DNA from 3 places in the Pseudoalteromonas sp. S327 genome. Region 2 is predicted to be linked to each of the others. Evidence: predicted binding sites of a transcription regulator. Region 2 holds the regulator's gene; each other region holds the start of a gene.
The links. Region 2 encodes sigma-54, which starts transcription at its own class of promoters, with help from an activator protein. Its sites were predicted from a motif close to GTTGGCACGNNNNTNGNNT; they were not measured.

Region 1 (4,277 bases), on a different contig from region 2:
TTAGTTCAGTAGAGGATAAATATGAGTGAGCAAATACTCATTGTTGAAGATGAAATAAAACTTGCCAATTTAATGAGCGACTTTTTAACAAGTCATCATTATCAAACGCACCTTATTCATCATGGTGATGAAGTACTTAGCTGGCTTGAAAGTAATAAGCCAAGTGTTATTTTATTAGATATTATGTTGCCAGGGCAAAGCGGTATAGAGCTGTGCAAAGCGATAAGAAAGTTTTCTAATGTGCCCATTATTATGGTTTCGGCAAAGGTGGAGGAGATTGACCGGTTACTCGGACTTGAACTGGGCGCCGATGACTATATTTGTAAACCGTTTAGTTATGCTGAGCTGGTGGCGCGAGTAAAAGCAATTTTAAGGCGTGTTAATACCACAAAAGAGCCGGTAAATAATGCCATGACACTGGATGAAAGTACTTACAGTGTAAATTATAAAAATAGCAGTATAGAACTTACTAATTTTGAATTTCAGTTATTTAAGCCTTTGTATTCAAACCCTAACAGAATTTATTCACGCGATAGCTTAATGGACACCATGTACGCAGACCAACGTATAGTTAGCCACCGCACTATAGACAGCCACATAAAAAAATTACGTAAAAAGCTTGATGAAGTAACGCAAACCGACAGCGTTATTCAGTCTGTTTACGGTGTGGGCTATCGGTTTGTTCACCCTCAATAGCTAAACGTGAGCGCAGTTTTACTCATCGTCAGCGTTTTTAATACGCTCTAAACGGTCGAACTCTTCGTATTCGGCCGCTTGTATTTCATCGAGTACCGCATCTACGTCTGCAGATTCGTTACTGTCTTCAAGTTCTCCGCTTAGCACAGTGTTTGGCGTTAAGCTGGCCTCTTCAAACAGTGCCCACATTTCTTTAGCGTAATGAGTGTTTAATAGGCTAGGTGCAAACTGCGCATAATAACGGCGTATATTGTTTACATCGCGCGTAAACATTGCTTGCGCACTGTTATTGGCTGCGGCGTTTACAGCTTGCGGAAGGTCAATAATTACAGGCCCTTTACTATCAACAAGTACGTTAAATTCTGATAAGTCACCGTGGATAATACCAGCGCACAGCATTAATTTAATATAATGAACCATCATACTGTACTGCTCAATAGCGTCTTGCTGTGTAAGGGTCACATGCCCTAACTGTGGAGCAACATCTCCGTCTTCATCGCACACAAGCTCCATTAACAACACGCCATCAATACAGTAATAAGTATCAGGAACTCTGACGCCAGCGCGTGATAAACGTGAAAGCGCGTCTACTTCTGCATTTTGCCAAATTTCCTCTTCTAGTTGTCGCCCATAACTAGAGCGTTTACCCATGGCGCGGGCTTGGCGTCCGCCTCTTACTTTTCGGCCTTCTTGATACTGAGCTGCCTTTTTAAAGCTGCGTTTAACGGCATCTTTGTAGACTTTAGCACAGCGAATTTCGCCACCGCTGCGCACCACAAATACATCCGCTTCTTTACCGCTCATTAAGCGACTTATCACTTCATCAATTAGGCCATCATCAACGAGTGGCTGGAGGCGTTTAGGTATTTTCACTGCGATACAACTAGAAAAATTGGAAGATTAAACATGTATGTTAATAAGTCCTTAGTATGTTAGCTCTCAAAACAGGTGTTGAAAGTGGTTTTAAGTAATTAGTTATCACAATAACCGAAATACCGAATAAGGTAAAAATAACATGATAAAAATCGGATTTATTTTTATTTCCTTATTGTTTGCACAATGTTTGCGTTTTTTAAGCGTACTTTATATTCATACCCTTTATTAATATTTAACCCAAGGTGACCACGATGAAGCATTTTTCTACTTTTGCCGTTGCTGCATTATTATCAATGGCTTTTTCAGCCAATGTTGCAGCCAGAGGCGGTGATAACCCACCACCTAAACCTGACTTTTCAAGCATAGATGCAGATGGTGACGGTGTGGTTAGCCTTGCAGAATTTAGCGAAAGTGCGCCACCGCAAGGCGATGCGCAAACTATTTTTGACGAAATAGATGCCGATGGGAATGGCGAAATTAGCGAACAAGAATTAAGTGAACACAAGCCACCACGCCGCGCACGTTAAGGGAGAAAAAGATGATCAACAGTATTGGTAGCTCAGCGAGTTTTATGACTCAACAATCTAGCCAAGTAAGCGCTTTAACTTCAGAGCAAACTGAGTTTGTTAAAGAAACACTTGCAGAATTTGATGCACAAAACCTCAGCACGGAAGATGCGCAAAGTATTCAAGCCGCATTTGAAGAGCAGGGGATCTCGCCTACAAAAGAGTTGGCTGATTTAATGAGCGAACTTGATTTTGACGCTAAAAGTATTGGCGATGCAGGACGCCCTGAAGGACAGCGCCCGCCACCGCCGCCGCAAAACTCGCTAGAATCTGTTGATACTGACGAAGTGGTTAGCTACTTAGATGAGTTATTAACTGAGTATTCAAGCCAGCTATCTGATGAAGATAAAGAATCAATTCTTTCATCGGTACAAGAAAAATTTGGCTTAAGTGAAGGTGATTCACTGCTAAATGTAACTGCTTAGGTGTTATAACTTGAGGTAAAGCTGACTGTTTATCCTTAGGTCTTAAGTCCAAAGCCCGGCAATTATTTTGTTGGGCTTTTTTATTATACCAATTCGCTTGATTGGTCACGTATTATTGCGCATTGGTATTACTCCGCTTGAGGCAAAAAAATCGCGCTAATAGCCCCTAACAAACCGAGCAGGCTATACAACAAAATAAGCTGTGCGGTTGATAAAAATGCTTCTAAAAGCCCTATACTGCCTAACATTAAAAGCAAAATGCCAATTACAGTATTACTAACCGACACGTAATCAGTGCGTTTATTGCCTTGTGCCATATCTACTAAATAGGTTTTACGCCCGAGCCGTACGCCTTGATGAGCAATGCAAAGCAAAAAATAAAAACCAGGTATTACCCAAGCATATTCAAACAGCTGGCTATACCATGTGGCTATTACAAACACGCTCACGCCGTTTATGGTGACAAGCAACGCACTGATCACAAGCACCTTTTGGCTAGAAAAATCGCTGAGTCTTCCCCATATTGGCCCAGAAATTAAACTTGCTAAGCCAGACACGGCTAAAAATACTGCCAATAATGAAAATTCAAACTGCTGAGAGCTTGCTAAAATAATATAAAAAGGCGCGCTTAGGGCTGAGCAAAGTAAAAAGGCGCGGGTAATTACAAAATGTGCAAATTGTTTATCTTGATAAAGCAGCTTTAATTTACTTAGCGCATTTAAAAAGCCATTTCTACCGCCTTGTGTCGCGCCTTTGTATTCGTTTATGCGGCTATAAAAAAGTGCAGCAACAACCCACAAAACAGCGCCTAAACACAGCGCAATTAATACCGTATTTTGCTCTTTTTGCCCCGAAAAAAACCACATCATTAAACCAAAAGTGAGTGTTGCAAAGCCGGCAATACTTGCCGCCAGGCCACTAATATTGCCCCGCTTTTTTTTAGGAATAACTTTACCTAATACATCTTTAGCGGCAATAGAGTTAAACCCGCGGGCGAGGCTAAAGAGCACCAGCAGAGCTAAAATTGCATAGCCAGCCTGAGCGCCTTCTAGCACAAATGAAACACCAACCATAGCGCCAATACATAAAGCTTGGGCAAATGCACCGCAAACCCATACCCACTTTCTTACAGAGAGTTTACGGATAATATTGGCTATCGCTAATTGTGGTAATAAAGAGCCAGATTCTCTTATAGGCACCAGCCACGCTATAAACGCGCTTGGCACGTTTAAGCTTTGCATTAACCAAGGCAGAGTGACTTTAGGGTTGAGGAGGGCATCGGCAAATTTACTAAAAAGCTGGCTTGTTAATAAAAGAATAAAATTACCGGCCACCTCTTTGCAGCCATCTTCGTTTATGTCTTTACAGGCGCGTGCGTCTTCATCGTTGTTAAGGCGTTTATAGACTTGCTCTTTAGTGAGTTTTTTCATACTGCTAGCTACACAATTTGTTTTGCTCTTTGAGGTACGAATCTACAAAGTGTTGTTCCATAGGTTTAGAAAAGTAATAACCTTGTAGGTGAGACACGCCAATTTCTTTTAGCATGTTGGCTTGCTCTAGGGTTTCTACACCTTCAGCGACTACTATAAAATCAAGTGTTGAGGCCATTTGCACAATCGCATGAATTATACTTAAGCCTCGCTTATCCATATTTTGAATGAAACTTTTATCTATTTTTACTATGTCTACACCAATATCTAGCATGCTCGACAAG
Region 2 (4,277 bases):
TTAAATTCGTCTTGTTCTTTGGGGATATTACGAACATCTATACTAACGGCTATTTTGTCATAGTTATCTGAAACACTTCGCACTAAAGAGGGCAGTAAGTTGACCGGAATATTATCTACGCAATAATAGCCTAAATCTTCAACCACGCGTAAAGCAACCGACTTACCTGAACCAGAACGGCCGCTTATGATAATTAACTCCATTTATAGCCCTTAATATTTACTACGATTGATCAACAATTACTTGATACAGCTCAGCATCGGTTTTAGCACTGCGCAGCTGTTTACAAAATTCTTTGTTGCTCAGTTTATCAGCTATGGTTGCCAGAGTCTTTAGGTGCTGTTGGTTATCGCCATCTGGTACGATGAGTGCAACAAAAATATCAACAGGGCAGTTATCAATAGCGTCAAAGTTAACAGGCGTGTCGCTAACAAGTACTAAAGCCAGCGGCTCTTCTACGCCACCCATTCTGCCATGAGGAATGGCGATACCCCGGCCAATACCAGTACTGCCTAGCTTTTCTCTGCTTGCCAGCGCATTAAGAATATCTTGTTGTGGTAAGTAGGGGAGCTTTTCATGAGCTAGCTCACTGATAAACTCTAAAATTCTTTTTTTACTACTAAAAAGGACCGCAGCTTTGCTGCAGTCCTGGCATACTAATGTACTTAATTTCATAATATTAGTGTCTAGCAAGCTTCTCTTTATGTTTTATGACTTGACGATCGAGCTTGTCAATCAACGAGTCTATAGCGGCATACATATCTTGGTGCTCTGTTGAGGCAAATAAATCTGCGCCACTTACATGAATAGTCGCTTCTGCTTTTTGGTTGAGTTTTTCTACATCGAGAATGACATGCACATTGCTAATATGATCTGAGTGCCTTTCTAGCTTTGCAAATTTATTATTTACATAGTCTCTAAGTGAATCAGTTACTTCTACGTGACGACCAGTTAGGTTTAGTTGCATAAGCATTTCCTCTTTGTTTTTTACGTCTTATATCAAACTCTTTCTCTGATTTGACGGTGGAATAGCTAGCGATTCACGGTATTTTGCTATTGTGCGTCTAGCTACTTTAATTCCTTGCTCTGCCAATATATCCGCAATTTTACTATCACTCAATGGTTTAGCTGAGTTTTCCGCGGCAATTAGCTTTTTAATTAGGGCACGTATTGCGGTTGATGAACACTCACCGCCGTTTTCAGTGCTTACGTGGCTTGAGAAAAAATACTTAAGCTCAAAAATACCACGTGGCGTATGCATATATTTTTGCGTAGTAACACGCGAAATTGTCGATTCATGCATTTCTACCATTTCAGCAACATCGTTTAAAACCATTGGCTTCATTGCTTCTGGGCCATGTTCAAAAAATGCCTGTTGCTGTTTTACAATACAGTTTGTTACCTTAAGCAGCGTGTCGTTTCTGCTTTCAAGGCTTTTTATAAACCATTTAGCTTCTTGTAAGTGAGAGCGAATAAATTGGCTATCACCACTTGATTTTACGGTACGTGACATAGCCGCGTACTGACTATTTACGCGTATTTTTGGCATGCTATCTGGGTTTAGCTCTACCACCCAGCGGCCTTTTATTTTTTTAACCGACACATCCGGTATTACATACTCCGACTCTTCCCTTACTATTGTATCTGCAGGTTTTGGGTTGAGGGTATGTATTAGGGTCATGACCTCTTTAAGCTCGTCTTCTTTAAGCTTAGTCTTTTTCATTAATGTACGATAGTCGCGTGCCGCTAATAGATCAATGTGATCGGTTAAGATCATTTTAGTTTGTTCTATAAAAGGGGTGTCTTTATCAAACTGGTTTAGCTGAATACACAAGCACTCTTGTAAACTGCGCGCGGCTATACCTACAGGGTCAAATAACTGAATACGCTTTAAAACGGCTTCTATTTCGTCAAGTTCAACTTCAACTTCGTCATTGTTTTCTTGGTTAAAGCTCTCTAAAATTTCTTCGCAACTTAGCGTTAAAATACCCGAGTCATCTACAGCTTCTACAATGGCAATAGCAATGGCTTCGTCAGTTGGGCTAAAAGGAGTAAGCTGAAGCTGCCACATTAAATACTCATGTAGCGTTTCAGTAGAGGCACCTTGATAAATAGACTCATCTTCCGGCATTGGGCCTGAGGATGCCGCAGGGGCTGCGCTCATGTACTCATCCCAGGTTACATCCATTGCCATATCATCGCTAACGGTGTCTTTATTTAAAGCTTCGCCACTGTCTTGCTCGTACTCGCTGGTTGTATCGTCAGCCGATGCGCTTACGGTTACATCATCCGTATCTGCTTTTTGTTCATTTTTTCCAGCCGACTCTTCCGTGTAATCTTGCTCTTCTACTTCTAATAGCGGGTTGCTATCAAGTGCTTCTTGTATTTCTTGCTGGAGATCCAATGTACTGAGCTGCAGCAAGCGAATCGCTTGTTGCAATTGTGGAGTCATTGTAAGTTGCTGGCCCATGCGCAGCTGTAATGATTGCCTCATGTATCTCTAACAATCCTTTTATGTTGTTATAATTAATATTAGCAGATGCTTGTAGGTGTGGCTTAAATGTTACAGCCTAAATTGCTCGCCTAAATAAACATCGCGTACAGTTTTGTCATTTAATACGTGTTCTGGGGTACCAGATGCAATTAGCTCCCCATGAGAAACAATGTAGGCTTTTTCACAAACATCAAGGGTTTCTCTTACATTGTGATCGGTAATTAATACGCCAATGCCACGGTTTTTAAGATGTTCTATTATTTTCTTTATATCTAACACTGAAATCGGATCAACACCAGCAAAAGGCTCATCCAATAAAATAAATTTGGGGTTCGCTGCCAGTGCTCTGGCAATTTCTACACGGCGGCGTTCACCACCAGAAAGCGCCATACCTTGGCTATCGCGAATATGCTGAATACTAAATTCATCAAGTAAGTTGTTGAGCGTTTCTTCTCGCGCGGCTTTATTGAGCTCTTTACGCGTTTCTAAAATAGCCATTAAGTTTTGATAAACTGTCAGCTTTCTAAATATTGATGACTCTTGCGGCAAATAGCCAATGCCTAAGCGGGCGCGGCTGTGCATAGGTAATAACGTAATGTCGTTATCATCAATAGAAATTTTACCTTTGTCGCTAGGTACTAATCCTACAATCATGTAAAAGGTGGTGGTTTTACCTGCGCCATTAGGGCCCAATAAGCCAACAATGCTGCCGGCTTCTACCTCAAGGCCTACATTTTTTACAACTTGGCGGCCTTTATAGCTTTTTGCTAATAGTTCTGCTTTTAAGGTGCTCATGGTTGACCTTCGTTACCTGTTTTTTCTTTAATTTTTGCTTCAACAGGCACTAAAATTGTGTGGACACGATCCGTGGAGTTTTCGTCTTTTTCTGCGCTAATAAGCTGCTGCTGCATATCGTAGGTAATACTTTTAGCATTAATTTTTTGACCGGCTTGTGCGACTTCAGCATCGCCAACAAGCGTTAAAAAGCGCTTTGCTACGTCGTAACGTACTTCGTTTGCACTGGCGCTCATTACGGTACCATCGTCTTGTTTTTCTTCGAAGTAGGCTGGGCTGCCAGTGGCAATAAGGAGTTGTTTGTTATCCCCTAAGTCTTCACGTTTATGTACTTCAAGTCGGTCGGCTGTAATTTTGCGATTACCATGCACAATTTCGACGTTCTTTTCAAAAATACCTACGTTTTCTTTAAGTTGGCCTTCTTGACGGTCTGCACTAATAGAAATTTGATTTGCTGGCGGTTGAGCAGCAGGCTCAGCAGCAGAGGCGCTAAATGCAAGCATTAGCGATGGGATAATAAGTATTTTAGTGAGTTTATTGGTCATAATATATTGTTCGCGTATGGTTAATTAGTTTTATTACTTCGGTTTTTAAATCGGCTTCAAGGCCTTTCCCGACAATTTTTAAATTAGGCCCAGTGACAACCACTGGCTGCTCAGAGCGCATTGTTAGCGCTTTAATGTCGACTTCGATGTTATCGGCATTGATGTTATCTATCATGGCGTTATCAACTAAATTTTTAGCAACCACATTGCCTTCTAAAATAAGTTGTTTATCTTCGTAAAGCGTTGCTTCGTCTGCATTTATTCGCCATGTTTGCTTTTCGTTATACAAGGTGAAAATAGGTTTTTCAAAAAATGTAAAACCAAGCTGTTGGTACAGCTCCATTTTAGCCGCAGTGACTTTATGGCTTATTTTGCCTTGCTCGTCATAGGCTGTTTGCTTAAGCTCTATAGCGGTGTAATCGGGCTTTGCAATTACTTCAGGT
Region 3 (4,277 bases), on a different contig from region 2:
GATGATACCGGTCAGCATTTAGTGCTAGCAGCTAAAAATAGCGGACTTGAGAACGAGATTAAAGTCGAGGTAACCGATATTGATGGTAATAACACCGACACTAATGGATTATCTCGTTTAGCCTTTGATTCTGCTGGTGTTCAAAACGCCTCTGAAATTATTGCTGCAACCGATGCATCAATTACTATCGATGGCTCGCTCACAGTTAGTAGTTCTTCAAATACCTTTACCGATGTAATAGATGGCATCACGATAACGGCAAAAAAAGCACACGCTGAAGATGATGATGTAAGCAATATTACAATTACAGAGAATAATAGTAACATTGAAGCTGGTTTAGCTAGTTTTATTGAAAGCTACAATGAACTTTTGGAGCTGAGTAACAACTTAGGCGCTTCAAGCGAAGATGGCGCGGGTGTAATGGCCGGTGACTCGTTACTACGCGGTGTAATGTCTAAATTGCGAGAGCAGATTACCGACTCTGTAGATTTAGGCAATGGCAACTCATTATCACTTTCGCAATTAGGTGTTGAAGCCGATCGTTATGGGGTATTGACGCTCAATACCGAGACTTTAAATGAAAAAATTGATGAAGATGTCGACTTAGTGCAGCAGTTTTTTGTAGGCAGTGACGATGACGAGGGCGGCTTTGCCCAATCGTTTGATGAGTTAATGAGTTTTTATACTGACGCTGACGGCATTATCCAAAACCGTATCGACAGTAAAACGAATCAACTAGATGATATTGATAGCCAACGTGAAAGCCTAACAAATAAAATGGAATCGTTATCTGACAGGCTATACGCTCAATACAACGCCATGGATTTATTGGTAGCGAGCCTCAATTCGACAAGTAGTTACGTGCAAGCGCAGCTTGAAAATATGCCTGGTGTGGTGAGTAATAATTCTTAATTTTTCATATTAATTATGAGCAAAAAAAACCGTTTAAAACGGTTTTTTTATGTCTAAATATTGCCTTTAAGATGCTTAGTAAGTTTTAAAACTGCTAGAAGTAGCTATACCGATTTATAAGCCGAAATTGCTTTACCTGTTTTTTTTTGCTTAATTATGGCTTTAGAAGATTCATTTTTTACAGCATTTGCCTGTTTGGTAATGTTGTTGATATTGGTCTGCACAGCCACAAGTTGCTCAGCGGTAGGCGGGTTCTCACTTTCGCACCAGCGCTTAAGCTCACTATTTAAAGTATCCATAATAGGGGGAGCTTCATCAGCGTTATTGCTTTGCACTAATACTTCAATTTGGCTGAGTAATTGGTCAATGTACTCAGCTTTGCCTATTTGCTCTAAAGCCATTAGTTTATACCGCAGGAATACGCTGATCGACAGGAATACTATCCCAGCCTTCTTTTATTTCTTTAATGATGCTTGAAACTTCAACAACTGCTTCAATATCATTATTTATATTAGCTTGAGTTAACCTGCGCTGGCAGTATGCGTATAGCGCCAATAAATTATCAGAAATGCTAGGATCTTGCTCTACTTCTAAGTTAAGCGCATCTTGAAGTGCACCTAGTAGTAAAATACATGCTGAAAGGTTTTCGCCTTTTTTTTCTATTTCTTTGCGCTCAATAAAACCTTTAGTAGCGGCCAAACGGCCAATTATGTTACTAAAAATAAGGTTAATTTGCTCATAGGGCGCCATTTCAGCGATGTTGCTGGCACGCACTTGAGAATATTTTTTTAATGAAACATGAGCCATGGGGAAATCCTAAATAAATATGTGAAATCGTCTGTACGTAACAAAAGCAATATTAATGCCAAGCATATTGCATTTATTTAGTTATCGGCATTGTTGCTTTCAACTTAAGTTAATTATAGTTTATATTTTTGACCTACGTAGATTTATACACTAAGTAAAAAACAAGACATAGCATTAGCTTTAAGTATTAAACAACAAAACAGTACTTAAGTTTTAATTATTAAGTATTATTGTTTTATAACGATGTCTATTTTTTGGCGTTTATGTCAAAAAACCGCCGCTATTACTTGCATCCATACAGATCTCGCTTACAATTTAGCTAATAAAATGAATTAGTGAAATTATGGCTCGCTAACTATGATCTTGATTTTAGATAATAATAATAACCGTGCAATAGGATTACATGCATCACTTACCTTTATTGGGGAAGCTGTGCAGTTACTTGACGAAAGTGATTTTGAGCAAGTATCTAGTAAGTATCAACAACAAGAATGCATTGTTATTTTAGGTGCATTGCAAGGCTTAGATCATGAAAGCTTAATTAAGCGTTTTCCAACCCTGCCTTTTTTACTGATTGGTGAAACACTCAAGCCCTTATTAAGTATTGCTAATGTGGTGGGCTTAATTTGTGAGCCGTTTAATCACGAAGTAACCACACAGTTATTACACGACTGCCAACAGTACCAACGTATGTTGCCTGGTAGTCACAAGCAGCATAAAACACACAAAACATTTGATGGTTTAGTTGGCGAAACCGATGCGGTTAAAAACGTACGCTTTTTAATTGAGCAAGTGGCTAAAACCGATGCAAACGTGCTTATTTTAGGCGAGTCGGGTACAGGTAAAGAGGTGGTTGCGCGTAACGTCCATTTATTATCTAAACGCAATACTGGGCCGTTTGTACCAGTAAACTGTGGCGCCATTCCTGGAGAGTTGCTCGAAAGCGAGTTATTCGGTCACGAAAAAGGGGCGTTTACCGGCGCTATTTCTGCACGTAAAGGGCGCTTTGAGTTGGCTCAAGGCGGTACGCTATTTTTAGATGAAATTGGCGATATGCCGCTGCAAATGCAAGTAAAGTTATTGCGTGTATTACAAGAGCGCAGCTACGAGCGTGTAGGTGGCACAAAAGCTATTCAAGCAGATGTACGGGTGATTGCCGCTACTCATCGCAACCTTGAGGAAATGATTGAAAAGGGCAGCTTTAGGGAAGATTTATATTACCGTTTAAACGTGTTTCCTATTGAAAACCCGTCACTTAATGAACGTGCTGACGACATACCTTTATTACTTAAAGAGTTAATGCGCCGTGTTAATGAGCAAAGTGGTACGTCGGCTAAATTTACAGAGCGCGCGGTAGAGAGCCTAAAAGAGCATGCTTGGCCTGGTAATATTCGGGAGCTTGCTAATTTAGTGGAGCGCATGGTGATTATGTTCCCTGAAAAAGTAGTGGATGTACCCGATTTACCCAATAAATATCGCTACATCGAGGTAGACGCATACGAGCCAGAGTACCCTGAAGAGCTACTTGAAAAAGATGCCTTTAACGATATTTTTAGCTCAGGTTTTAGCGATTATGATAATGAACCAGAGCCTGAATTTAGCCAACCGGGATCTGGCGTATTACCCGAAGAGGGTATAGAGCTTAAAGATTATTTAGCAGAGCTTGAAATAAGCTTAATTACCCAAGCGTTAGAGCGTTTTGATTACGTTGTTGCGCGCGCCGCAGAAATATTAGGTGTAAGGCGTACAACGCTTGTCGAAAAAATGAAAAAGTACAATCTATCGCGAGATTAGCCAAACTTAGCAAGTGCCGAACCACTACAAATTACCGAGTTTGGCTCTTTTAATTTCTTGCTTACAGCTTACAGCTTACAGCTAATAATTTTTAATAATCTCGGCTCTTCTAAAACAATCATTACTATGATCGTTAACCATGCCACAGGCCTGCATATGTGCGTATACCGTTGTAGGGCCCAAAAATTTAAAACCTCGTTTTTTTAGATCCTTTGCAAACGCTTTTGATTCCTCGGTAATTGCAGGGGTGTCTTCAACACTATTTAAATCACTAATAATTGGTTTATTGCCAACAAATCCCCATTGGTAATTACTAAAGCTGCCAAATTCTTTTTGAATCTCAATTAACCGTTGAGCATTATTAACGGTGGCAGCAATTTTTAAGCGGTTCCGCACTATGCTCTCATCTTGCATTAGCCGTTCTATATCATCGGCTGTAAAGTTAGCCACTTTTTGCACATTAAAATTAGCAAATGCTTTTTTATAGCCTGCGCGCTTTTTTAAAATGGTGTACCAACTTAAGCCCGCTTGCGCCGACTCGAGGGTAATAAATTCAAATAATTTCGTGTCGTCATAAAGGGGGACTCCCCATTCTTCATCATGGTATTTCACATAATCAGGCTTTGTGGCGTCGAGCCAAGCACAACGGCATTTATTTTGCTCACTCATTATTATTCCTTTTAGTGTGCGTCATTTTTTTGTTACGCGATATTGTAAGGTAACTAAATGAAAAATATATAAAATAATATTGGTATAAATTGTGC

Region 1: a site for sigma-54 is predicted at 1,747-1,765, ahead of CWB60_RS15535 (EF-hand domain-containing protein). Genes of this name have one in related genera too.
Region 3: a site for sigma-54 is predicted at 1,764-1,782, ahead of fliS (flagellar export chaperone FliS). Genes of this name have one in related genera too.

What each region holds. Positions count from the first base shown of each region.
Region 1 covers NZ_PNDP01000050.1:71,705-75,981, reverse strand. The annotation lists gene CWB60_RS15550 (ATP-binding protein) at 1-12, shown strand, start outside; gene CWB60_RS15545 (response regulator) at 22-696, shown strand; gene CWB60_RS15540 (PA4780 family RIO1-like protein kinase) at 715-1,569, opposite strand; gene CWB60_RS15535 (EF-hand domain-containing protein) at 1,824-2,099, shown strand; gene CWB60_RS15530 (hypothetical protein) at 2,111-2,563, shown strand; gene CWB60_RS15525 (MFS transporter) at 2,692-3,993, opposite strand; gene CWB60_RS15520 (putative bifunctional diguanylate cyclase/phosphodiesterase) at 3,998-4,277, opposite strand, start outside.
Region 2 covers NZ_PNDP01000033.1:48,540-52,816, forward strand. The annotation lists gene rapZ (RNase adapter RapZ) at 1-203, opposite strand, end outside; gene CWB60_RS10485 (PTS sugar transporter subunit IIA) at 223-675, opposite strand; gene hpf (ribosome hibernation promoting factor) at 680-967, opposite strand; gene CWB60_RS10495 (RNA polymerase factor sigma-54) at 995-2,494, opposite strand; gene lptB (LPS export ABC transporter ATP-binding protein) at 2,564-3,289, opposite strand; gene lptA (lipopolysaccharide transport periplasmic protein LptA) at 3,286-3,834, opposite strand; gene lptC (LPS export ABC transporter periplasmic protein LptC) at 3,824-4,277, opposite strand, start outside.
Region 3 covers NZ_PNDP01000005.1:25,890-30,166, forward strand. The annotation lists gene fliD (flagellar filament capping protein FliD) at 1-912, shown strand, start outside; gene CWB60_RS02845 (hypothetical protein) at 1,017-1,313, opposite strand; gene fliS (flagellar export chaperone FliS) at 1,318-1,719, opposite strand; gene CWB60_RS02855 (sigma-54 dependent transcriptional regulator) at 2,077-3,513, shown strand; gene CWB60_RS02860 (DNA-3-methyladenine glycosylase I) at 3,595-4,182, opposite strand.